Regions from separate parts of the Plantactinospora soyae genome, predicted to be linked through region 1. Evidence: riboswitches for the same ligand, from Rfam matches in the RefSeq annotation. Region 1 holds a riboswitch; the other holds the start of a gene.
The links. A riboswitch is a leader RNA that binds a small molecule or an ion and turns the genes downstream of it on or off. The one in region 1 is predicted to bind cobalamin.

Region 1 (11,425 bases):
CGGCCGGCTCGACGTACGCCCGATGGTGCGGGACCTGGACGCGGCGCTGCGGGGCGCCGCCGACCTGGCGTCGCTCAGCGGCAGGTTCCTGTTCGCCCTCGACGACGGCCGGTACGACGTGACCACCCTCGGCGCCGACCTGTGCTGGGTGGCGGGCGAGGACGCGCTCCGGCTCGCCGGTACCGACACGGGTCTGCGGGCCGGTCCGGCGGCGGCGGTCGAGCTGCTGATCGAGGCTGCCCGAGCCTTCCTCCGGGTACGCGGTGACCGCAGCGACCTGTGGCGACTGGCGGACCTGCCGGACGGGCCGGCCCGGGTGACCGCCGCGCTCGGCCGCCCGGTCGCGCAACCGGACCCGCCACTGCCGGCGGATGGGCCGGCGGTGGGCGGGGAGGCGGTGCCGACGGTGGGTGTCCGGCCGGACGGCCTGGTGGTGGCCGGTGCCCGGCTGGGACGGCTGACCGCCGGCCAGGCCCGGGAACTGGCCGAACTCGCCGCTACGGACGAGATCATCATCACCCCGTGGCGCAGCGTCGTGCTCGACTCGACGCGACCGGATACCGTCGGCCGCCTGGCCACGGCCGGGCTGCTGGTCGAGCCGTCGTCGCCGTGGCGGGGAGTCAGCGCCTGCACCGGCCGCCCCGGCTGCGCCAGCGCCCTCGCCGACGTGCGGCAGGACCTGACGGACGCGCTGGCCGACGCGGCGACCGGGGCCGAGACACCGGCAACGGTGGGCGAGGGCGGAACGGTGGGAGGGCGGATGCTGCCGGTGCACGTCGTCGGCTGTGACCGGTGTTGCGGGCGCCCGGCCGGGCCCGCCGTGCTGGCCGTGGCCACCGGTTCCGGGTACCGCATCGAGGCGGCCGGCCGTAGTTGGATCGGCAACCCGTCGGCGGCACTGGCCGCACGGGCAGAAGGGCGACAGTGAGCTACGAATACATCCGCGACGGTGCGGAGATCTACCGACAGTCGTTCGCGACGATCCGGGCCGAAGCCGACCTCTCCGCGCTGCCGCCGGACATCGCGCAGGTGGCGGTACGGATGATCCACGCCTCCGGCTGCGTGGACCTGGTCGGCGACATCGCGGCCAGCCCCGATCTGGTCACCGCCGGGCGTACGGCGTTGCGGGCCGGCGCGCCGATCCTCTGTGACGCGGCGATGGTCGCCTCCGGCATCACCCGGGCCCGGCTGCCCAGCGGTAACCAGGTGCTCTGCATGCTGCGCGATCCCGCCGTACCCGGCCTGGCCCAGCGACTCGGCACGACGCGGAGCGCCGCCGCCCTGGAGCTGTGGCGGGACCGGCTCGACGGTGCGGTGGTGGCGATCGGCAACGCCCCCACCGCGTTGTTCCGGCTGCTGGAGATGATCGACGAGGGGGCCGCCCGGCCGGCGGTGATCATCGGCGTCCCGGTGGGCTTCATCGGGGCGGCCGAGTCGAAGCAGGCCCTGGCCGCGCATGATGCCGGCATTCCGTACCTGGTGGTGCACGGTCGACGGGGCGGCAGCGCCATCACCGTCGCCGCGGTCAACGCCATCGCGAACGAGGTCGAATGAACAGCCACGCGGAACCGGGCACGCTCCGGGGGGTCGGGGTCGGACCGGGTGACCCCGAACTGCTGACCGTCAAGGCGGCCCGGGTGATCGCCGCCGCCGACGTGGTCGCGTACTACTCGGCCCGGCACGGCCGGAGCATCGCCCGGTCCATCGCCGCGTCGTACCTGAGCGACGGGCAGGTGCTGGAGCCGCTGGTGTACCCGGTCACCACCGAGACCACCGATCATCCGGGCGGCTACGAGGCGGCCATCACCGAGTTCTACGACGCCAGCGCGGAACGGCTCGCCGAACACCTGTCGGCCGGGCGGGACGTGGTGGTGCTCTGCGCCGGCGACCCGATGTTCTACGGCTCCTACATGTACCTGCACGAACGGCTGGCACACCTGTTCCCGGCCGAGGTGGTGCCGGGGGTCACCTCGATCAGCGCCGCCACCGCCGTACTGGGCCGGCCGCTGGTCGAGCGGGACGAGGTGCTCACCGTACTGCCCGGAACCCTGCCCGCCGACGAGTTGACCCGCCGGCTGGCCGACACCGACGCCGCCGCCGTACTCAAGCTCGGCCGCACCTTTCCCCAGGTACGGGCGGCGTTCGCCGACGCCGGACGGCTCGACGACGCGTGGTACGTCGAGCGGGCCACCACCGACATCGGCCGGGAACTGCCGCTGGCCGAGGTGGATCCGGACGGGGTGCCGTACTTCTCCCTGGCGGTGCTGACCAGCCCGACGGGCGCGGCCGTGGCGGCGGGAGTCTCGGGCCAGGCCGGCGCGGACGCGGCAACCGGCACCGACGGGTCGGCAGGTGTCGACGCCGAGCGGCCGGCGGGCGAGGTGACCGTGGTCGGGCTCGGTCCGGCCGGAACGAAGTGGCTCACCCCGGAGACCGCGCAGGCGCTGCGCGAGGCGGAACATCTCGTCGGCTACGCCCCGTACGTCGACCGGGTGCCGCACCGCCCCGGCCAGCACCGGCACACCTCGGGCAACCAGGTCGAGATCGACCGGGCCCGGCACGCGCTGGAACTCGCCCTGGCCGGCGCGCGGGTGGCCGTGGTCTCGTCCGGCGACCCGGGGATCTTCGCGATGGCCACGGCGGTGCTGGAGGTCGCCACCACCGACGAGCGGTTCGGCCCGGTCCCGGTACGGGTGCTGCCGGGGCTGACCGCCGCGCAGGCGGCGGCGAGTCGGATCGGCGCCCCGCTCGGTCACGACTTCGCGGTGCTCTCGCTCTCCGACCGGCTCAAGCCGTGGGCGGTGATCGAACAGCGGCTGGCCGGTGCCGCCGCCGCAGATCTGGTGCTGGCGCTCTACAACCCCGCCTCCGCGAGCCGCCGGTGGCAGGTCGCGGCGGCCCGGGACGTCCTGCTGCGGCACCGGTCGGCGGAGACTCCGGTGGTCATCGCCCGGGACGTCGGCCGGCCAGGGGAGCGGATCAGCGTGGTGGAACTCTCCAAACTCGACCCGGCGGAGGTGGACATGCGCTGCCTGCTGATCGTCGGCTCGTCGACCACCCGAGTGGACCGGCGCGCGGACGGCTCGACCGTGGTCTGGACGCCCCGGACGTACCCGGGCTGACCCTTCCGGGCCGGTCGTGGCCTATCGCCGCGACAGCACGGTCTCCAGCCAGGCCACCGCCGCGCCGATCTCCGACGCCTGCACCGGTACGGCCACCGCCGCCGGTCGGTCGACCATCACCACGGGCAGGCCGAGGTCGCGGGCGGCGGCGAGCTTCGCCATCGTGTACGTGCCACCGCTGTCCTTGGTGACCAGTACGTCGATCCGGTGCGCCGTCATCAGCGCCGTCTCCGCCGCCAGCTGGTACGGGCCACGGTCCCGGATCACCGAGACGTTGGCCGGCAGCGGCGTCTGCGGCTCGTCGACGACCCGGACGAGCAGCCAGGTGTCCCGCAGTGGGAGGAAGGCGTCCAGCCCCTGCCGGCCGGTGGTGACGAAGGCCCGGCCGCCCAACCGGGGCACCAGATCCGCGGCGGCGGCGAGGTGCGGCACCCGGTGCCACCGGTCTCCCGGCCCGCTCGTCCAGCCGGGACGTTCCAACCGCAGGTGTGGCACCCCGGTCGCCTCGGCCGCCCGGACCGCCGAGGAGCGGATCCGTTCCGCGTACGGGTGGGTGGCGTCGATCAGCACATCGACCTGATGCTCGACGAGCCATTGGGTGAGGCCGTCGACTCCACCGAACCCGCCGATCCGGACCTCGCCGACCGGCAGCCGGGGATTGGCGACCCGACCGGCCAGTGAGGAGACCACGACGGTGTCGGGGCGGCCGACCAGGGCGGCGGCCAGTTCTCTCGCCTCGGCCGTGCCGCCGAGCAGCAGCACCCGGGTCGTCACGGCGCGACGGTATCGGCCGTGCGGACGGGCGACAAGCGCGCCCACCCACCCGTGACCTCTGACACCCCACTACCCGGCACGCTCCCTCGGCCGGCGCGGCAGCCATCCCGGACAGCGCCGGATCGACACGTCGTCCGGTTGACCGCAGGGTACGGCGCGGATACCGTCAACTCGCCATCTGCGGCGTCGCGAGGGAAGCCGGTGAGAATCCGGAGCGGTCGCGCCACTGTGAGCGGTCCCGAGGTAACTCGGGCCCGCGAGCCAGGACGCTCGGTCGTCGCAGCCTGTCGAAGGGGACGCGTCATCCCCAAGGAGGTTCTACCGCGCATGTCCAGTTCCACTCCGGCCCGCACCCTGGCCCACCCCGCGATCTCCGCCCGCCTGCTCTGGCTGGCACTCGCCGTCGTCGCCGTCCTCTCGCTGCTGACCTACCTGGTCGCGTTCGACCAGGGCGCCGTCTCGCAGAGCGGCATGTACCTGCACGAGCTGATGCACGACGGCCGGCACCTCCTCGGCGTTCCCTGCCACTGACCGCCGCGTACCGGTGCCCAGCTTCCTGTCTGTACTACTGCGTGGCCTGCTCGCAGGCCTGGTCGCCGGTCTGATCGCCGGGACCTTCGCCTACTTCGCCGGTGAGCCGCGGATCGACGCGGCGATCGCCATCGAGGAACAGGCGACCCATTCCGAGCCCACCACGGGCGAGGACCACCACGAGGACGAACTGGTCAGCCGGGACGGCCAGCGGGCCGGCCTGTTCCTGGCCACCGGCCTGTTCGGCGTCGCCATGGGCGGCATGCTGGCCACCGCGTACGTCCTGCTGCGGCGCCGGCTGCGTACCCGGGACGACGGTCGGGCGGCGCTGCTGCTGGCCGGTGGCGCGCTGCTCGGCGCGGTGGTCGTACCGTTCCTGAAGTACCCGGCGAATCCACCGGCGGTCGGCAACCCCGACACCATCAACCAGCGGACCGGCAGCTATCTGCTGCTGGTGGTGCTCGGTCTGGTGGCCGTCTGGGCCGGTGCCCTCGGCCACCGGGCGCTGCGGCCGGATGCACCGGACTGGCAGCGTGCCGCGGCGGCGGTCGGCGGGTTCCTGCTCGTCACCGTGGTCGCCTACACCGTGCTGCCGTCGTTCCACGAGGTGCCGGACGACTTCCCGGCGGCCCTGCTGTGGGACTTCCGGCTGGCCTCCCTCGGCACCCAGCTGGTGCTCTGGACCGGCATCGGGTTGCTCTTCGCCGCCCTGTTGAGTTGGAGCGGCCGGCGTCCGACCGCCGCCGCCCCGTTGCCCGGCGGCGAACCGGTGGGAGCCGACGAGGCGAGGGACGGCGTCGACGCCCCCGCCCGACCATGAGTGTGACCGCGACCAGCCTCCGGCTGGTCGCGCACGCCCACACCGCCGCGCTCCGGCGCGCGGTGTTCGGTGGCGGTGCCGAACCGCTGGACGAGGGCGGCAGCCGGGCCGCTTCCGCGCTCGCCCCGACCGGACCGGATGGCAGGGGACCGCTCGGGCGGATCGACGTCTGCCTCAGCACCCCGGCGGCGGCGGGGTTGCAGACCGCGTACGCGCTGGGTCTGCGACCCACCCCGGAACCGGCGCTGGCCGACTGCGACTACGGGCGCTGGACCGGACGGTCTCTGGAAGAGGTTGCCGACTGGGAGCCCGACGCGGTGCGGAGCTGGCTGACCGAGCCGGACGCGGCGCCACACGGCGGCGAGTCGATCGGCGCGCTGCTGCGCCGGGTCGGTGGCTGGCTCGACGGGCAGGCCGACCGGGGCGGGCGAATCGGCGTGGTCACCCATCCGGTGGTGATCCGCGCCGTGCTGGTACGGGCGCTGGGGCTGCCGCCCCCGGTCTTCTGGCAACTGGACGTGGCGCCCCTGGCGGTCGTACGCCTGACCGGGCGCGGCTCCCGCTGGCAACTCCAGCTGACCGCGCCCGCCGCCGCGACGGATTGAACCCGCCCGTTCCCGCTCCGGCCAGCCTCGCTATCCGGAACGTCCCCGGCGTCGGGCGGCCAGGCCACGGAGTCGCAGTACGACGAAGACCCCGGTCGTGACCAGGACCAGTACCACCGCTCCGGCCAGGTACCCGGTCTTTTCCGCCCCCCACCCCGATCGCCGGGGCTCGCCGCCGGCCCCGCCGCTCGCGGCCGGCGTGGCGGTCGTGGGCGCGGCCGAGGTCGGCGTGGCCGACGGCGCCGGGCGGGGATTCGCCGCCGGGGTGTAGCCGAGGACGACCGGCTTCGTGGCCGGGGATCCCTCGGCGATCTCCGACACGGTCAGCAGCGACCTCCCGTCGGCGCTGTAGGTGATCGACTCGCCCTGGGGCTCGTCGGGCAGCGCAGTGACCCGGGGTACGCCGTTGGTGATGGCTCCGGCCACGTCGCCGCCGGTGACGTCGAACTCGAAGGCGTCGGCGTAGGTACGCAGCACGACCCGGCCGCCGTCCGGTGCGAGCGCGGCACCGGTGACGAGACGCGTTCCGAAGCCGTAGAACGGGTTGCTGGTGGTGGACCTCGGCAGCCTGAACTCGCCTACCCTGCGCATCGGTACGGTCGCGCCCGCGCGCAGCGCGCCGGTCGGCACGTACAGGCCCGGGGTGCCGGAATCCTTGGTGACGATGATCGGGGTGCCGTCGCCGGACAGCAGGAACGCCTCGGCGTCGTGCGGGCCGTCCGGATAGCTGAGCCGGTGCAGTACCGGTGAGCGTCCGTTCGGGGCGAGCTTCCAGAGCGCGACGTTCTCCCGGGACCGGTTGTTGTCGCCGATGTCGGCGACCCAGACCGTGCCGTCCGGCGCCCGGGCCAGATCCTCGGTGTCACGCGGCCGGGAAGGGTAGGCGACGGCTCGGGTCACCGCGCAGGTGCGGTCGAGGAAGAAGATCCGCCGATTGCTCTCCCGGTCGGAACCGTCGTTGATCACGATGTAGCCGTTGGCGGTGGCCACCAGGCCGGATATCTCGGTCAGCCGCTTGTCGCCGATCTCGCAGATCCGGGTGCTGTCGCCGGTGGCCGTCGACCTCGCGGGCGGGCCGCCGACGGCCGCATGGCCTGCCGTGCCACCGGCGCCGAGCACCAGCATCGCGGCCACCGCCGGGACCGACAGGCTCCGCATCGGCCAAGTGTGGCACGACGGGGACGTCCGGTCGGGCCGGTGCGGGTGATCCGGGGCGCGGGGGCCGGCATGACCGCCGGAGCCATCAAGGGCTGACGTCGTGGGACTGATCGAGCAGGGTCGACCAACCCGCCTGCTTGGTGAAGACTGTGGCCGATCGACGGTCACTACGGGCGAGGGACGGCATGCTGAAGGTCATCGGTGCGGGTTTCGGGCGTACGGGCACCAAGTCGACGAAGGAAGCCCTGGAGCTGCTCGGCCTCGGGCCCTGCCACCACATGACCGAACTGTTCGCGCACCCGGAGACGATCGGGGACTGGCTGCGCGTGGCACAGGGTGGGTCGGCCGACTGGGACGGGCTGCTCGGCGGCTACCGCTCGGCGGTGGACTGGCCCAGCGCCGCGTACTGGCGCGAGCTGATGGGGGTCTACCCCGAGGCCAAGGTGCTGCTGACCGTACGCGACCCGGAACGCTGGTACGACAGCGTCAGCAACACCATCTACCGGGGCAAGTCCTTCGATCCGGAGAACCTGCCGCCCGGCCTGCAGCAGGCGGTCGAGGCCCAACCGGAGTTGCGGGACCAGCCGAGGCTGGCGGAGACGCTCATCTGGCAGGGGATCTTCGACGGCCGGTTCGACGACCGGGAGTACGCGCTGCGCGTCTACGCCGACCACGTCGCTGAGGTACGGACCACCGTACCGGCCGAGCGGCTGCTCGAATTCGACCCGGCGCAGGGCTGGGAGCCGCTCTGCGACTTCCTCGGTGTCGAGGTACCGGAGACGCCGTTTCCGCTGCTGAACACGACGGCCGCTTTCCGGCGGCAGCTTGCGGACCCGGCCGGCCTGCGGCGCGAACCCTGAGCGGACCGATGGCGACGTCGGGTACTCACCTCAGCGGCGCGACTTTGTGGGTGTGCCGGCTCCGCCACCACGGCACGAGCTGGACGACGCCGAACGCCACCTCGGCGACGAGGAGCAGCCACAGCACCCGGAAGGCGCCGTGGGCCAGTGCGTAGGCCTGCCACATCGCGAACAGTGTGCGGGCGACGCCGTCGGCCAGTCCGTACACCGACAGCGGCCTGACGATGCGCAACAGGGCCCAGACGACCACGACCGAACCCATCAGGTTCGCGTACAGGGTCAGCACCGGGTCGGGAGCGGGTAGGACGCCGAGGCCCAGCGCGCCGCCCAGCGACGACAGTGCGCGGTGCAGCAGCGCGTACGTCCACGGTGTCGCGAATCCCGCTGTGACGACGAGGTCGTACCAGGCACTCGCGCGCACGACGCGGAGATAGCCGGGGTGGGAAGGGGTGGACAGGCGGATCACGATGGACTCCCGTTGGTCTCGCGACAGCGACGATCCACGCTAAACAGTGGAGTAGGCTCCAAGGTCAAGCCGCGTCGTCTGGCGGAGGATCATGCGTATCGGAGAGCTGGCCGCCCAGGCGGGCTTGACCAGGGACACCATCCGGTTCTACGAGAAGGTCGGCCTGGTCGAGGGACGACGGCTCGCCAACGGCTACCGCGACTTCGCACCCGAGACCGTGGCCTGGCTGCGGTACGTCCGTACCGCGCAGGCACTCGGGTTCTCGCTGGCGGAGATCGGACGGCTCGGCGAGGAGCTGCGTGCCGCGCCCGACGCCGCCGAGGCGTTGTCCGCGCTGTTCGAGGAGAAGATCCGGATCATCGACGCGCGCATGGCCGAACTCGCCGCGCTGCGGGCCGACCTCGACACGCGCATCGGCACCGGATGCCCGTTGCGGGCGGCCGGCCAGGCCGGCTGAACACCGGGCCACCCGGTCGGGGTACCGGGTGGCCCAGGCTAGAAGTACTGCAGCCAGACGTACAGCCAGGCGATCAGGGCGCTTATGATCGTGACGACGATGCCGTACCGGGTGAACTACCGGAACGAGATCTGGTGACCCGTCCGGGCGGCGATGCCGATAGCCACCACGTTGGCGCTGGCCGCGACTGCGGTGCCGTTGCCGCCGAAGTCCCCGCTGAAGCCGAAGGCCCACCAGAGCGCCTGACCGGTGCCCGGGTCCGGCGCCTCCGCGACCAGCCCCTCGACCACCGGCGCCATGGTGGCGAGGTACGGGATGTTGTCGAGGAGCGCCGCGAGCCCCGCCGGCAGGGGAGAGCAGCGCCTCGCCGGGGCCACGACGCGGACCACATGCACCGGGTCGGCCGGCTCGACGTGCTTGCCACGGAAACGCTCGTCTGGCAGGGGACCTTCCGCTGCCGGTTCGCCGACCGGGGGTACGCGCTGCGGTGCGGTAGGGCGGTCAGGGGCTCGCCAACCTCACAGCTTGCCGATGACGACTCCGCGCCAGGTCCACCCCGCACCCAGGACGGTGTCCCGCAGGGGGTTCTTCAGGTCAGAGCTGTCGAAGCTGAACGTCTCGGTCGCTTCGAGGCCGTTGTCTTCGCCCCGGCCGAGCGTCCAGCGCTTCGAGACCGTCCGCACCTGGCCACGCTGGGCCTCGGCCGCGATGGCCAGCCTCGGGGTGTCGCCGACCCAGGTGACCTCGTACTGCTGGTCGAGAGAGCGGACTTCGTTCTTCTCCGGCACCAGGCGCATACGGACCTGGAACACTCGACTCACCTGTGTGCCGACGAAGAAGGTCCGCCAGGCCGGGTCCAGGATGCGCCACTCGGCCACCAGATCCGCGCCCTCCTCGCGGCCGTCCCGGATGACGTACGGGACGTCGGGGCGGTTGAGCCCGAGCACCGCCGCGTGGACCTCGGCGGCGGACCGCGGGGCGACACCGTCGACGGGGCGCTTGGTTCCGGTCAGCTTGTCGAAGAGTCCCATGAGATCAACCTATGAGGAGTCGGTTTGCCGCTGCAACGTCAGCCGCCACCGATCCCAGAGCCCCTACTCGTCCAGGTGGAACGCAGAGCCGGGCCCCAGCACTGGATGACATAGTCGATCATCAGCGTAGGATGGGCGCCTGGCGGCGACGGGTGGGACCGCGTGATATCTCGACTGATCGGGCGGTTCGTCGTACCGGCCCTGTTCGCGGCGTTATTTGCCGCGCCACTGTGGTTCATGGCGGTCGGCTCGCTCCGTCCCGTCGGCCTGCCGCCGCCGCGTACGCTGGAGATCTTTCCGCCCGATCCGACCGTGGCCGCCTACACCCGGCTGCCCGAGCTGATGCCGCTGTTCCGGTACCTGGCGAACTCGGCGCTGGTCGTCGCGCTCGCCGTACCGCTGACCGTCGTCGTCGCCTCGTTGACCGGGTTCGGGCTGCGACTGCTCGCCTCGTCGGCGCGTCGGCGGGTGACCATCGGCCTGCTGGTGGTGCTCCTGGTTCCCGTCACCGCGGTCTGGGCGACCCGGTTCGAGCTGTTCCGGCTGGCCGGGGTGGTCGACACGTACATCCCGCTGCTGGCGCCGGCGATGCTCGCGGGTAGCCCGTTCCTGGTCCTGCTCTACGCCTGGAGCTTCGGCGGCGTACCGAACACCCAGCTTGAGGCGGCCCGCCTGGAGGGCGCCCGGTGGATCGCGATCTGGCGGCGGGTGGCGCTGCCCCAGGTACGGCCGGCGACCCTGGCGGTGGCGGTGCTCGCGTTCACCTTCCACTGGGCCAACTTCATCGACCCGCTGCTGTACCTGCACAGCGGCGACCGCTACACCTACGCGCTCGGCCTGCAGTTCCTACGGCTGCTGAACCCGACGGACTGGCCGCTGCTGATGGCCGGCTGCGTGATCGCGACGGCGCCGTGCGTACTGGTGTTCCTACTGGCTCAGCGGATTCTGCTGAACGACAACCCGTTGGTGGCACTGAGATCTGGAGGACGCAGATGACGAGAACCCGATCGTGGCCGCGCTGGTGTGCGGGACTGCTCGTCGCCGCCCTGCTCGCCGGATGTGGGGCGGACGACCGCACCGAGGGCGCGTCGGGGATCACCGTCGTGCTGTTCGGTGACGCCGAGGAGATCGCCGGCTACCGCACCATGGTCGAGGCCTTCGAGGCTGCCACCCCCGACGTCGACGTCACGCTGTCTCCCGTTGCCACCCAGGACGAGTTGATGGCCAAGCTGACGACGTCGTTCGCGGGTGGGACGCCGCCGGACGTCTTCCTGCTGAACTACCGCCGCTACGGCCAGTTCGCCGCGCAGGGGGCGATCGAGCCGGCACAGTCGTACCTGGACGGCAGCGAGGCGCTGGACGAGGGCGACTTCAGCCCGCGCGCCCTGGACGCCTTCCGATTCGACGGCAAGGCGCTGACCTGTATGCCCCAGAACCTGTCGTCCCTGGTCGTCTACTACAACGCCGACCTGTTCGCCAAGGCGGGCGTACCGGTGCCGAAGGCCGGCTGGACCTGGGACAACTTCCTCGTCACGGCGAAGGCGCTCACCGGCGACGGACGGTACGGCGTGGGTGTAGAGCCGTCGGTGCCGCGGATCGCC
Region 2 (11,425 bases), 530 kb from region 1:
TCCGCATGGTGGTGATCAGCCGGTCCAGTTCGGGCAGGTCCTGACACGAGACGTGCAGTACGAGGTCGATGTCGCCGACGACCTGCCAGGCGGCCCTGACGGACGGTTCGCCGGTCAGGAACCGCCGGAACCCTGCCCGGTCGGGTCCGGGTAGCCGGACGAACACCAGGGCCTGGACGACGGAGAGCGACTCCGGTTCATTCGTTGTCACGAGACCGACGGTGACGCGCCGGACGCCCATCCGCCAGCGCCCTTGACGCGCCCGCTACGGCCACACCGATTTCCCGTACGCGGCCCATACCGGGCCCGCTCGTCCAGGCTCCGCGTGCTCGGAACGCCAACCCCGCAGCGGCACGTCTCGGCCCCGGCACCCCCCGGCCCCGCCGTGGCTCTCCGACATCCCCGTGGCTCTCGGACATTTTCGTGGCTCGCCGACACCGCCGCGACCCCGGCTCCGTGCGGCGCCAGCGAGGTGTGAAGAAACCGGCCGTCGCCGTAGTGAACGCGTCAACCCGGGTGGGCCGGCTGCGTCGCCTCGGTTGTCATCGAGCGGACATGTTCGTTCTGCGAGGTGAGGGGTGTGGATGATGGCCGTCGTTTCCGATGATCTTTCCGAGCGGGCAGCCGACCGTACGCCCACCGGGATCAGCGTCGCGATCGGCAGCGTGCTGGTCGTGGTCGCCGCGGTCGTGGCGGCGGCGCTGTTCCCACGGGGCGAGGTCGCGGGCCGGCTGGTCGTGATGGCCGTCGTCGTGGGCGGGTACGCGACGTTCGTTCCGGATCTGCGGGCCGTACTGTCCGTTTATCTGCTATCTGTCCTGGTGTTCACCGGGTTCCTCGCCAACCAATATGGCGAACTGACGACCCGGCACGGCGACCTCTGGTGGTACGCGTTGACGATCGGCTTCGCCGCCGTGCTCGGTATCGGATACCGCCGGATCCGCAGATCCGCCCTAGACGACCCGTCCGACCCCGTCGGCGAGGTAGTCGTGCCAGCTGATCTGTCCCCGGTTGCCGGTCGCGCTGGTGAGCGCTCCGGTGCGGAAGGCTCGGCCCAGCCGGCCTGGCACGGGTAGCCGGAGCATCGGCCGGCGGACCTGCCGGACGGTCAGCCAGTCGCGGAGGCCCTCGGCGAAGCCGATCACGGTCGGGCCGGCGAACTCCTCGGTCGCCCGGCCGGGCGGGGCGGTCACCCGCCATCCCAGGTGCGCGGCCACGTCGCGTACGTCCACGGGTTGTCCGACGATCTGCGGGTCGACCGGCAGGACGGGGAGCCGGGCCAGTTTGGTCATCGCCTCGTCCAGCAGGTCGTGGAACTGGGTGACCCGGAGCACCGTCCAGGGCACCGGCCCGGCCGCCACGATCGCCTCGGCCTCGACCTTGGCCTTGAAGTACGGCCACGGCACGCGGTCGGCGCCGACGATCGACAGGTACACGAGGTGTCGTACCCCGGCCCGGCCGGCGGCCTCGACCAGCCGGCGGGTGCCGTCCACGTCCACCTGTCGGGTGTAGCCGCGCTGGTACGGCGCCGACGCCAGGTGGACGACGGTGTCGATGTCGCCGACCGCCGCGTCGAGACCCTCGCCCGTCGCCAGGTCGACCCGCACCCAGTCGATCCGCGCCGGATCGGTCCGCGCCGAGTCGACCCGCGCCGGGTTGCTCCCGGCCGGCTCGACCCCGGCCGGGGCGGTGCCGGGGCCGCCCGCCGGGGCGCGACTCGTCGCCCGGACCGCATGCCCGGCGCGGGCCAGTTCGGGGGTCAGTACCCGGCCGAGGCGTCCGGTCGCCCCCGTGATCAGGATGTTCATCGGTCCCTGTTTCCTTCCGCCGGGTCGACCCGACCCGGTCTGCTGGTCCGACCGGCGACGGCGGCGACGGTCCGTGGTTCCACGGAGGGCAGACGGGACAGGTCCGCGGAATGTGACCGGCGGCAACGAGTACGCAGGGTGACCGATGGCGTCCCGGCGTCCCGGCTCGGGCTCCGGTTTCGCTCGGCGCGAGCGGTCGGCACCCGGGTCCATCCGATCGTCCGGACCGACGCGTCGTCGACACGCCGACACGACATCTTGGGTGTGACTTTCCGAGCGTCCCTATATATGGTGTTGACCGCAGCTGGTTCGGTCGCCGTCATCCGATGGTGGTCGAGGCAAGAGGGAATCCGGTGGGAGTCCGGGACTGCCCCGCAGCGGTAAGTGGGAACGACCGCCGTCATCACGCACTGGGTTCGTCCGGCCGGAAGCCGGGCCGCCCGGGAAGCGACGGCCAGTAGGAGAACACGGGTACGCCCGTGCCTGCCCACGAGTCCGAAGACCTGCCAGCGCGCCGCGTACGAACCCGTACGCGGCGGTTCGAGGCCGCGCGGGACGGCCGACGCCACCGACGTACGCGGCTGCGTGCCCGTCGGCGTCTTCCGCGTGCCTCCGGACCGAACCGGACCGAGCTCGCGAGGAGAGAGTTGTGACGGTCACCGAGGTCCTGCCGGCCGATTCCGGCGTGGCGGACGGCGCCAGCATCGCGCCCCGGCGTCCCCAGATGCGGGTGCGTAAACGTAACGGCGACACCGAGCCGGTCGACGTCAACAAGATCGTCCGAGCGGTGGAACGCTGGGCGGACGACCTGACCGACGTCGAGCCGCTCCGGGTGGCGACCCGGACGATCAGCGGCCTGTACGACGGCGCCAGCACCGCCGAACTCGATCGGCTCTCGATCCAGACCGCCGCCGAGATGATCGGTGAAGAGCCGCAGTACTCCCGGCTGGCCGCTCGGCTGCTGACCGGGTACATCGACAAGGAGGTCCGGGGCCAGGGCATCGCCTCGTTCAGTCAGGCGATCGGGCTCGGGCACCGGCACGGGCTGATCGGCGACGAGACGGCCGAGTTCGTCCGGGTCAACGCGCGCAAGCTCGACGACGCCGTCGATCCAGGCGCCGACCGGCGGTTCGAGTACTTCGGACTCCGTACGGTCTATGACCGGTACCTGTTGCGGCATCCGACCGAACGGCTCGTGGTGGAGACCCCGCAGTACTGGCTGCTGCGGGTGGCCTGCGGCCTGTCCCGTAAGGCGGGCGAGGCGATCGGCCTCTACCGGCTGATGGCGTCGCTCGCCTACCTGCCCAGTTCGCCGACGCTGTTCAACTCCGGCACCCGGCACACCCAGATGTCGTCCTGCTATCTGGTCGACTCGCCGCGCGACGAACTCGGCTCGATCTACGAGCGCTACGCCCAGGTGGCGCACCTGTCGAAGTTCGCCGGCGGGATCGGCATCGCCTGGTCCCGGGTGCGTTCGCGCGGCGCGCTGATCCGGGGCACCAACGGCCAGTCCAACGGGATCGTGCCGTTCCTGCGCACCCTGGACGCGTCGGTGGCGGCGGTCAACCAGGGCGGCCGGCGTAAGGGCGCGGCCTGCGTCTACCTGGAGCCGTGGCACCCGGACGTCGAGGAGTTCCTGCAACTGCGGGACAACACGGGCGAGGACGCCCGGCGTACCCACAACCTCAACCTGGCCAACTGGATCCCGGACGAGTTCATGCGGCGGGTCGAGGCGGACGGGATGTGGTCGCTGTTCGATCCGGACGAGGTGCCGGAGCTGCCCGACCTGTGGGGCGAGGCGTTCGACGCGGCGTACCGGGCGGCCGAGGAGCAGGGCCGGTTCGTGCGCCAGGTGAAGGCCCGGGACCTGTACGGCCGGATGATGCGCACGCTCGCCCAGACCGGCAACGGCTGGATGACCTTCAAGGACACCGCCAACCGGCTGTGCAACCAGAGCGCCGAGCCGGGCAACGTCGTGCACCTGTCCAACCTCTGCACGGAGATCCTCGAGGTGTCCAGCGACACCGAGACCGCCGTCTGCAACCTGGGCTCGATCAACCTGGCCGCCCACCTCGCCACCGACCCGAACGGCGAGGGCATCAGGACAGGCGAGGGGATCGACTGGGAACGGCTGCGCGGCACGGTCCGGACCGCCGTGACCTTCCTCGACCGGGTGATCGACATCAACTACTACCCGAGTACGGAGGCAGCGGCGAGCAACCCGCGCTGGCGCCCCGTCGGGCTCGGTGTGATGGGGCTCCAGGACGTCTTCTTCGCGCTCCGGCTGCCCTTCGACTCGGCACCGGCGGTGGAACTCTCCACCAGGATCGCCGAGGAGATCTACCTGACCGCGTTGGAGACCTCGGCCGAGCTGGCCGAGCGGTTCGGTGCGCATCCGGCGTACCCGTCGACCCGGGCGGCGGCCGGTCAGCTCCAACCGGACCTGTGGGGTGTCTCCGGCAACCAGCCGGAGCGCTGGGCCGCACTGCGGACGCGGATCGCGGCGCACGGGCTGCGCAACTCCCTGCTGGTGGCGATCGCACCGACGGCCACCATCGCCTCGATCGCCGGCTGCTACGAGTGCATCGAGCCGCAGGTGTCCAACCTGTTCAAGCGGGAGACGCTCAGCGGCGAGTTCCTCCAGATCAACGCCGCCCTGGTGGCGGAATTGAAGGCACGTGGGCTCTGGACCGAGCAGATCCGTACCGCGATCAAGCGGGCCGAAGGCTCGGTACAGGGCATCGAGGAGCTTCCGGCGGAGCTGCGTGAGCTGTTCCGTACCGCGTGGGAACTGCCGCAGCGGGCGCTGATCGACCTGGCCGCCGCGCGCGGCCCCTACGTCGACCAGTCCCAGTCGCTCAACCTCTTCATGGCGGCGCCCGACATCGGCCGGCTCAGCTCGATGTACCTGCACGCCTGGAAGTCCGGCCTGAAGACCACGTACTACCTCCGCTCCCGCCCCGCCACCCGAATCCAACAAGCCACGGTAGGTGTAAGGAAGGGCCCCTTGTTATCGCTTTCCGTTGTAGAAGGGCCCCTTCCTAACACCTCGGACGACGAGGCGCTGGCCTGTTCGTTGGAGAACCCCGAGGCATGCGAGGCCTGCCAGTGAGCGCGGTCGACGAGAGTACGACTGTCAGCAGCACCGCCGGGCGTGCGACGCCGATGCTGCTCGACCCCGGGATGGATCTGACGCTGCGCCCGATGCGGTACCCGCACTTCTTCGACCGGTTCCGGGACGCGATCAAGAACACCTGGACGGTCGAGGAGGTCGACCTGCACTCCGACCTGGCCGACCTGGACCGGCTCTCGGCGGCGGAGCGGCATCTGGTCGGCCGGCTGGTGGCGTTCTTCGCCACCGGCGACACGATCGTCGCCAACAACCTGGTGCTCAACCTCTACCAGCACGTCAACTCGCCGGAGGGGCGGCTGTACCTGTCCCGCCAGCTCTTCGAGGAGGCGGTGCACGTCCAGTTCTACCTGAACCTCCTCGACACGTACGTGCCGGACGAGGAGGAGCGGTTCGCCGCGTTCGCCGCGATCGAGACCATCCCGTCGATCCGTCGGAAGGCCGAGTTCTGCTTCCGCTGGATCGACTCGGTCTTCGAGCTGCGTGAGCTGAAGACCCGGGACGACCGGCGGGCGTTCCTGCTCAACGTGATCTGCTTCGCCGCCTGCATCGAGGGGCTGTTCTTCTACGGCGCCTTCGCGTACGTCTACTTCCTCCGCTCACGGGGATTGCTGCACGGGCTAGCCTCCGGCACCAACTGGGTGTTCCGGGACGAGTCGATGCACATGGCGTTCGCCTTCGACGTGGTCGACACGGTACGTCAGGAGGAGCCCGAGCTGTTCGACGACGAGTTGCGGCAGCAGGTCCGGGAGATGCTGGCCGAGGCGGTCGAGTGCGAGGTGCAGTTCGCCGAGGACCTGCTCGAACAGGGGGTCTCCGGGTTGTCCCTGCCGGACATGCGGGAGTACCTCCAGTACGTGGCGGACCGCCGGCTGGCCCAGCTCGACATCGCCCCGCTGTACGGGTCGAGCAACCCGTTCGCCTTCATGGAGTTGCAGGACGTACAGGAGCTGTCGAACTTCTTCGAGCGGCGGGTGTCGGCGTACCAGGTCGGGGTTGGTGGCACGGTCCGGTTCGACGACGACTTCTGATCCCGGCGACGGCGGTTCGGGGTGGAGCACGGCATGCCACCGCGGCCCGGCGGGTTGACCTCCCCGGTCGCCCGCCGGGCCGCGCCGCGTTCTCGTTCGGTCCGACAGCAGCGCATCTCCCGTCGATACCCGATGGTCCTTCCCTGACGACCGCGAGCGTCGACAGCACTGTCCCGAGGCCGACCGTGAACTGGCCCCGCCCTCCCGGTGGCGCGTCAGAAGGTGCGAATACCCGACAGTAAACAGGGTCGAAAAGCGTCGCTTCCATCGATAGTCTTTCTCGCAGCTGTCAGGGATAGCGATGGAAGGGGGCACACGGGGGGCCCGGTCGACCTGAGGGCCGATGGTTGAGAGTTCCACTCCGACCATTGTGGATCGGGCGGTTCAGTCCTGATAGCACGATCATTCCGGTCTCGCGGCCACAGCGTTCGGCCGCAATCACTGCTATTCACCTGCGCATTCTTCGCCATGCGCCGATTTGGCATGCCCTGCATTCGTAGTGCGCCGAGTTCTTCGTGCACTGAACTCGTCATGCCCTGATCGGTTCCCGGCGACCGATGTGGCCGGTCGATAGGGCCAGGACATTCAGACGAAGGGTACGGGTGGCGTGGCACGTTTCAGACGATTCATCAGCTTCGGATTGTTGCCCACCTTGGTGCTGACCCTGGCGGCTGTCACACCGACACCGGCTGCCACGGCGGCGCCCGCCGCCGCCAGGGTCCGGCCGGACGGGCAACCCCGCTCCGACGGTCCCCGGCCAGCGGTCGCGTCGTGTCCGACGCCGACCCGCTCCCCGGCGACCACCGCAAGCCGGCAGGCGCCCGCTCCCCGGCCGCTGCGCACGGCCGCGCTCCAGGTCGAGGGCGCCTACTCGGCACCCGACGCGCCGCGCCGGATGATCCCCTCCGACGAGTACCCGGTCCAGGTGACCGTCCGGAACACCACCGGGGCCACCCTGCCGGCGAGCACGTACGTGCTGTCGTACCGCTGGTTCTCGGCGGACGGGCGCGACCGGACCACCGGTACCAACCGGCTGGAGACCGCGCTGCCGGCGGACCTCGCGCCCGGCGCCTCGGTCGTGCTGGAGGCCCGGGCCAAGGCACCGGAGGACGGCCTCCTCGAGCGGAGCCGCGAGCGCTACGTGCTCGCCTGGGACCTGCGGGACCGGCAGCGCCGGACCTGGCTTTCCGAGACCGCCGGCGTGCCCGCGCTGCGCCAGGACGTGACCGTCGAGCACCCCACCTCCGACCAGCTCGGCATGGAGAGCTTCTACCAGTACGCCGGCACCGGGACCGGCGTCGGTTCCGGCATCGCGGTGAACGCCTTCTCCGGCAACGCCGTCTTCGACTACGCGCCGGTGGCCAACCCCAGCCGGGGGCCGGTCACCTTCGTCCGGCTCGCCTACAACAGCCAGGACGGCTCCTCCTCCTCGCTCGGCCCGGGCTGGTCGCTGGCCACCTCGACGCTGACCCGGCTCGGCTCCCCGCTGGAGTTCCAGGGCGGGTCGGACCATCCGCAGCGGGTCACGCTCGTCGACGGGGACGGCACCGGGCACCGGTTCGAGCTGAACCGCAACGACAGCAACGACCGGTCGAAGTGGACGTACGACAGCCCGGCCGGGGTGCACCTGCTGCTGCAACGGACCGGGCTGGACGACGACGGCCGGCGCTGGTCGATGACCGGGCCGGACCGGACCCGGATGTACTTCGACGAGCGCGGCTACCAGACCGCGACGGTTGACCGAAACGGCAACGAGCTGACCTTCGGCTACGCGCAGGGCCAGGTCGGCAACCGGCACACCGGCACGCTGACCCACCTGACCGACGCCACCGGGCGACGCACCCTCACCCTCGACTACTACCAGCCCGGCGACGACTACTCCTACTTCGTCGGTACGACCAGGCGGTCGGCGAAGAACCTCAGCGACGCGGACATCGCGTACCAGCTCCGGTCGATCACCGACGTCTCCGGCCGGACGCTCACCTTCACCTACACCGAGTCCGGGCTGCTCCAGGAGATCGTCGACGGCACCGGCACGCCGCAGGCGCGGGCCCTCGGCTTCCACTACGACGACGGCCGGCTGGTCCGGGTGGTCGACCCGAACGGCAACAACGCCGACATCGGGTACCACGACAGCGGCGCCGGGTCGCTGCTGCGCGGCCGGGTCGCCGAACTCACCGACCGCCGTGGGCACGGCACCGACTTCGGGTACGCCGACGCCGACGGATCCGACGGCTCGAAGCTGACGGCCACGGTGACCGACGCCAACGGCAACCCGACGCAGTTGCTGCTCGACGGGTACGGCCGGACCGAGCGGCTGACCAACGCCAAGGGTGAGGTCACCCAGCTCGTCTGGGACGAGGACAACAACGTCGTCCGGCTCCGGGAGCACAACGGCGCCCTCTCCACCTGGGTCTACGACCCCAAGACCGGCTATCCGCTGGAGATCCGCGACGCGGAGGCGAACGCGCACGACCACCCGCCGACCCGGCTCGGCTACCGGTTCGACCTGGACGGGCACGTCGCCGACCTGACCGAGAAGACCTCCCCGGAGGGCCGGCGCTGGAAGTTCGTCTACGACGACCGGGGCAACCTGGTCGCGGTCACCGACCCGCTGGGTACGGCGAGCGCCGCCGACGGCGACTACACCAGCCGGTACGTCTATGACGAGTTCGGCCACCTCACCACCACCACCGACGCGAACGGCAACCCGACCACGTACGCCGACTACGACGCGAACGGCTATCCACGGCGGATCACCGACGCGCTCGACTGCTCCAGCTTCTTCAGCTACGACGCGACCGGCAACGTGGTCTCCACGGTCGACGCCCGGCAGAAGACCCGCACCTTCACGTACGACATCCTCAACCGCCCGCTGACCACCAGGATCCCGAAGGACGCGGCGGCCGGCGAGTACATCGTCACGCCGGGCCCGAAGTACGACGCGAACGACAACATGATCACGCTGACCGCCGCCAACCGGGCGGTGACCACGGCGACGTACGACGAGAACGACCAGATGGTGGCGCTGACCGCGCCCCGGGAGTCGGCCGGTGAACCGGCGAAGACCAGCACGCTGCGCTATGACCCGGTCGGGAACCTGCTGGCGGAGACCCGACCGAAAGGGACGCTGACCCGCGACGACTCGGACGACTTCGTCACCCGGTACACGTATGACGAGCTGAACCGGCGGCTGACCGTGACCGACGCGCTCGGGCAGCGCAGCACGGCGGCCTACGACGAGGTCGGCAACCTGGTCACCGAGGTCGACCCGAAGAAGAACCAGACCCCGGACCCGAACGACTACACCACGAAGACCGAGTACGACCTGAACCACCGGGTTACCGCCGTGGTGGACGCGGCCGGGCACCGGGCCAGCGTCCGGTACGACCGGGACGGCAACGTCGTCGAGTCGACCGACCAGGAGGGCAATGCCACCCTGGTCAGCCTCGACGCCCGGGGCATGGTCCGCGAGACCCGTTCGCCGCACTCGGGCGACGGCGACGACATCCGCTACTTCACCACCCGCTACGAGTACGACCAGGTCGGCAACCCGACCCGGACCACCACGCCACGCGGGGTGGAGACCGACGACGCGAACGACTTCGTGCAGACCGTCGTCTACGACGAGCTGAACCGGATCCGGGAGAAGCACCTCCCGTTCGACCCGGGCGACGAGACGGTCAACGCCCCGGACAAGATCTTCTACGGGTACGACCAGGTCGGCCAGCTCACCGAGGTCAGTGCCCCGCCGTCGGATGGGCAGAGCGTCCGCAACGTCACCCGGCAGACCTACTACGACAACGGCTGGCTGCGTAGCTCCGTCGACCCGTTCGGCATCCGGACCAACTACGACTACAACACGGTCGGCGCGCAGACCTCCCGTACGTTCCTCAGCGCGGGTGGCGGCTCCAGCCGGACCATGTCCTGGGAATACCAGCTCAACGGCAAGCTCAAGTCCCGCTCCGACGACGGGGTGCCGGTCGGCCAGCACGTGGTGCTGGTGGACAACTCCGACGCCGAGCACACCGAGCTGACCGGCGGCTGGCGGGCCGTCGAGGGCGGCGCCGAGAACGAGGGTTACGACTACCGGGTCGCCACCGCCACCGAGGGCAGCTTCACCTGGAAGGCGGATATCCCGGCCAGCGGCGACTACGAGGTCGCGGTCCGGTTCCCGCGCGGCGCCGCGACCAACGCCCGCTACACCGTCGAGCACAACGGCGGCAGCACCACCCGGACGGTCGACCAGACCCAGGACGCCGGCGAGTGGGTCAGCCTCGGGCGCTTCGCCTTCACCGAGGACAACCTGCGCAACATCACCCTGGTCGGCGATGCCGACAACCCGGTGGTGGCCGACGCGCTGCGGCTGGTCCGGGACAACAGCGCCGACGTCGACACCGAGCGGAAGACCTTCAACCACCGGTACGACGTCAACGACAACCTGGTCTCGGTCACCGACGCCAGTGCGGGTGCCCGGATCGACGAGTACACGGTCGGCTACGACGTGCTGGACCGGGCGACCTCGATCGAGGAGCGCAAGGACGGCACGCTCCGGAACACCACCGGCTACGAGTACGACCCGAACGGCAACCTCTCGGCCTGGCGGCACGACGACCAGACCGCCACCTTCGGCTACGACGCGCGGGACCTGGTGGAGCGGATCACCAACCGGGCCACCGGGTCCGGCGCCGAGGACAAGGTCACCACGTTCAGCTACACCGCCCGGTCGCACGTGCGGCAGCAGGTAAAGCCGAACGGCAACACCGTCGACTTCGAATACTTCCGCGACGGGCTGCTGCGGCACCAGGTGGAGAAGAAGTCCGGCGGCACGGTGGTGAACGAGCACACGCTCGAATACAACGCCAACTCGCACCGGATCAAGGACACCGCCCGGCTCCAGAACGCCGACGACCACGACGACTACCTCGACAACGTCGTCAGCTACGCCTACGACCCCCGCGACCGGGTCCGCACCGTGACGAAGGCCGGCACCGACGGGGACGAGAAGTCCACCGAAACCTACCGGCACGACGCGAACAACAACATCATCGAGCAGAAGATCAAGGACGACACCACCACCTTCCGGTACGACCGGAACCGGCTGGCCTCGTCCACCGTCTCCGGCACCACCTTCGTCTACGGCTACGACCCGTTCGGCCGGCTCAACCGGATCAGCACCGGCGGCGAGCAGACCGAGCGCTATATCTACGACGGCTTCGACCGCACCGCCGAATACCGGCAGGGCACCGGGGCCGCCACCAACACCACCCGGTACGCGTATGACCCGCTGGACCGGACGGTGAGCCGGACCGCGAAGGCGGGCGGCGGCGACGCCAAGACCACCACCCTGGACTACCTGGGGCTGACCCAGCAGGTGCTCACCGAGCGGGTCGACGGCGAGCTGCGCAAGTCGTACCAGTACTCCCCGTTCGGGGAGTTGCTCGGGCAGCTCAGCG

Region 2: it holds a riboswitch for cobalamin, as region 1 does, so the genes downstream of both, H4W31_RS34485 (ribonucleoside-diphosphate reductase subunit alpha) here and H4W31_RS36735 (CbtB domain-containing protein) in region 1, are expected to answer to the same signal.

The regions. Positions count from the first base shown of each region.
Region 1 covers NZ_JADBEB010000001.1:8,380,251-8,391,675, reverse strand. The annotation lists gene H4W31_RS36755 (precorrin-3B synthase) at 1-928, shown strand, start outside; gene H4W31_RS36750 (precorrin-8X methylmutase) at 925-1,554, shown strand; gene H4W31_RS36745 (precorrin-2 C(20)-methyltransferase) at 1,551-3,122, shown strand; gene H4W31_RS36740 (cobalt-precorrin-6A reductase) at 3,144-3,896, opposite strand; cobalamin riboswitch at 4,048-4,188, shown strand; gene H4W31_RS36735 (CbtB domain-containing protein) at 4,224-4,427, shown strand; gene H4W31_RS36730 (CbtA family protein) at 4,441-5,247, shown strand; gene H4W31_RS36725 (histidine phosphatase family protein) at 5,250-5,852, shown strand; gene H4W31_RS36720 (hypothetical protein) at 5,883-7,010, opposite strand; gene H4W31_RS36715 (sulfotransferase family protein) at 7,196-7,870, shown strand; gene H4W31_RS36710 (hypothetical protein) at 7,896-8,336, opposite strand; gene H4W31_RS36705 (MerR family transcriptional regulator) at 8,428-8,793, shown strand; gene H4W31_RS36700 (hypothetical protein) at 8,910-9,170, opposite strand; gene H4W31_RS36695 (hypothetical protein) at 9,312-9,824, opposite strand; gene H4W31_RS36690 (carbohydrate ABC transporter permease) at 9,987-10,820, shown strand; gene H4W31_RS36685 (ABC transporter substrate-binding protein) at 10,817-11,425, shown strand, end outside.
Region 2 covers NZ_JADBEB010000001.1:7,852,334-7,863,758, reverse strand. The annotation lists gene H4W31_RS34495 (Lrp/AsnC ligand binding domain-containing protein) at 1-211, opposite strand, end outside; gene H4W31_RS34490 (SDR family oxidoreductase) at 954-1,808, opposite strand; cobalamin riboswitch at 2,097-2,333, shown strand; gene H4W31_RS34485 (ribonucleoside-diphosphate reductase subunit alpha) at 2,476-4,920, shown strand; gene H4W31_RS34480 (ribonucleotide-diphosphate reductase subunit beta) at 4,974-5,969, shown strand; gene H4W31_RS34475 (golvesin C-terminal-like domain-containing protein) at 6,613-11,425, shown strand, end outside.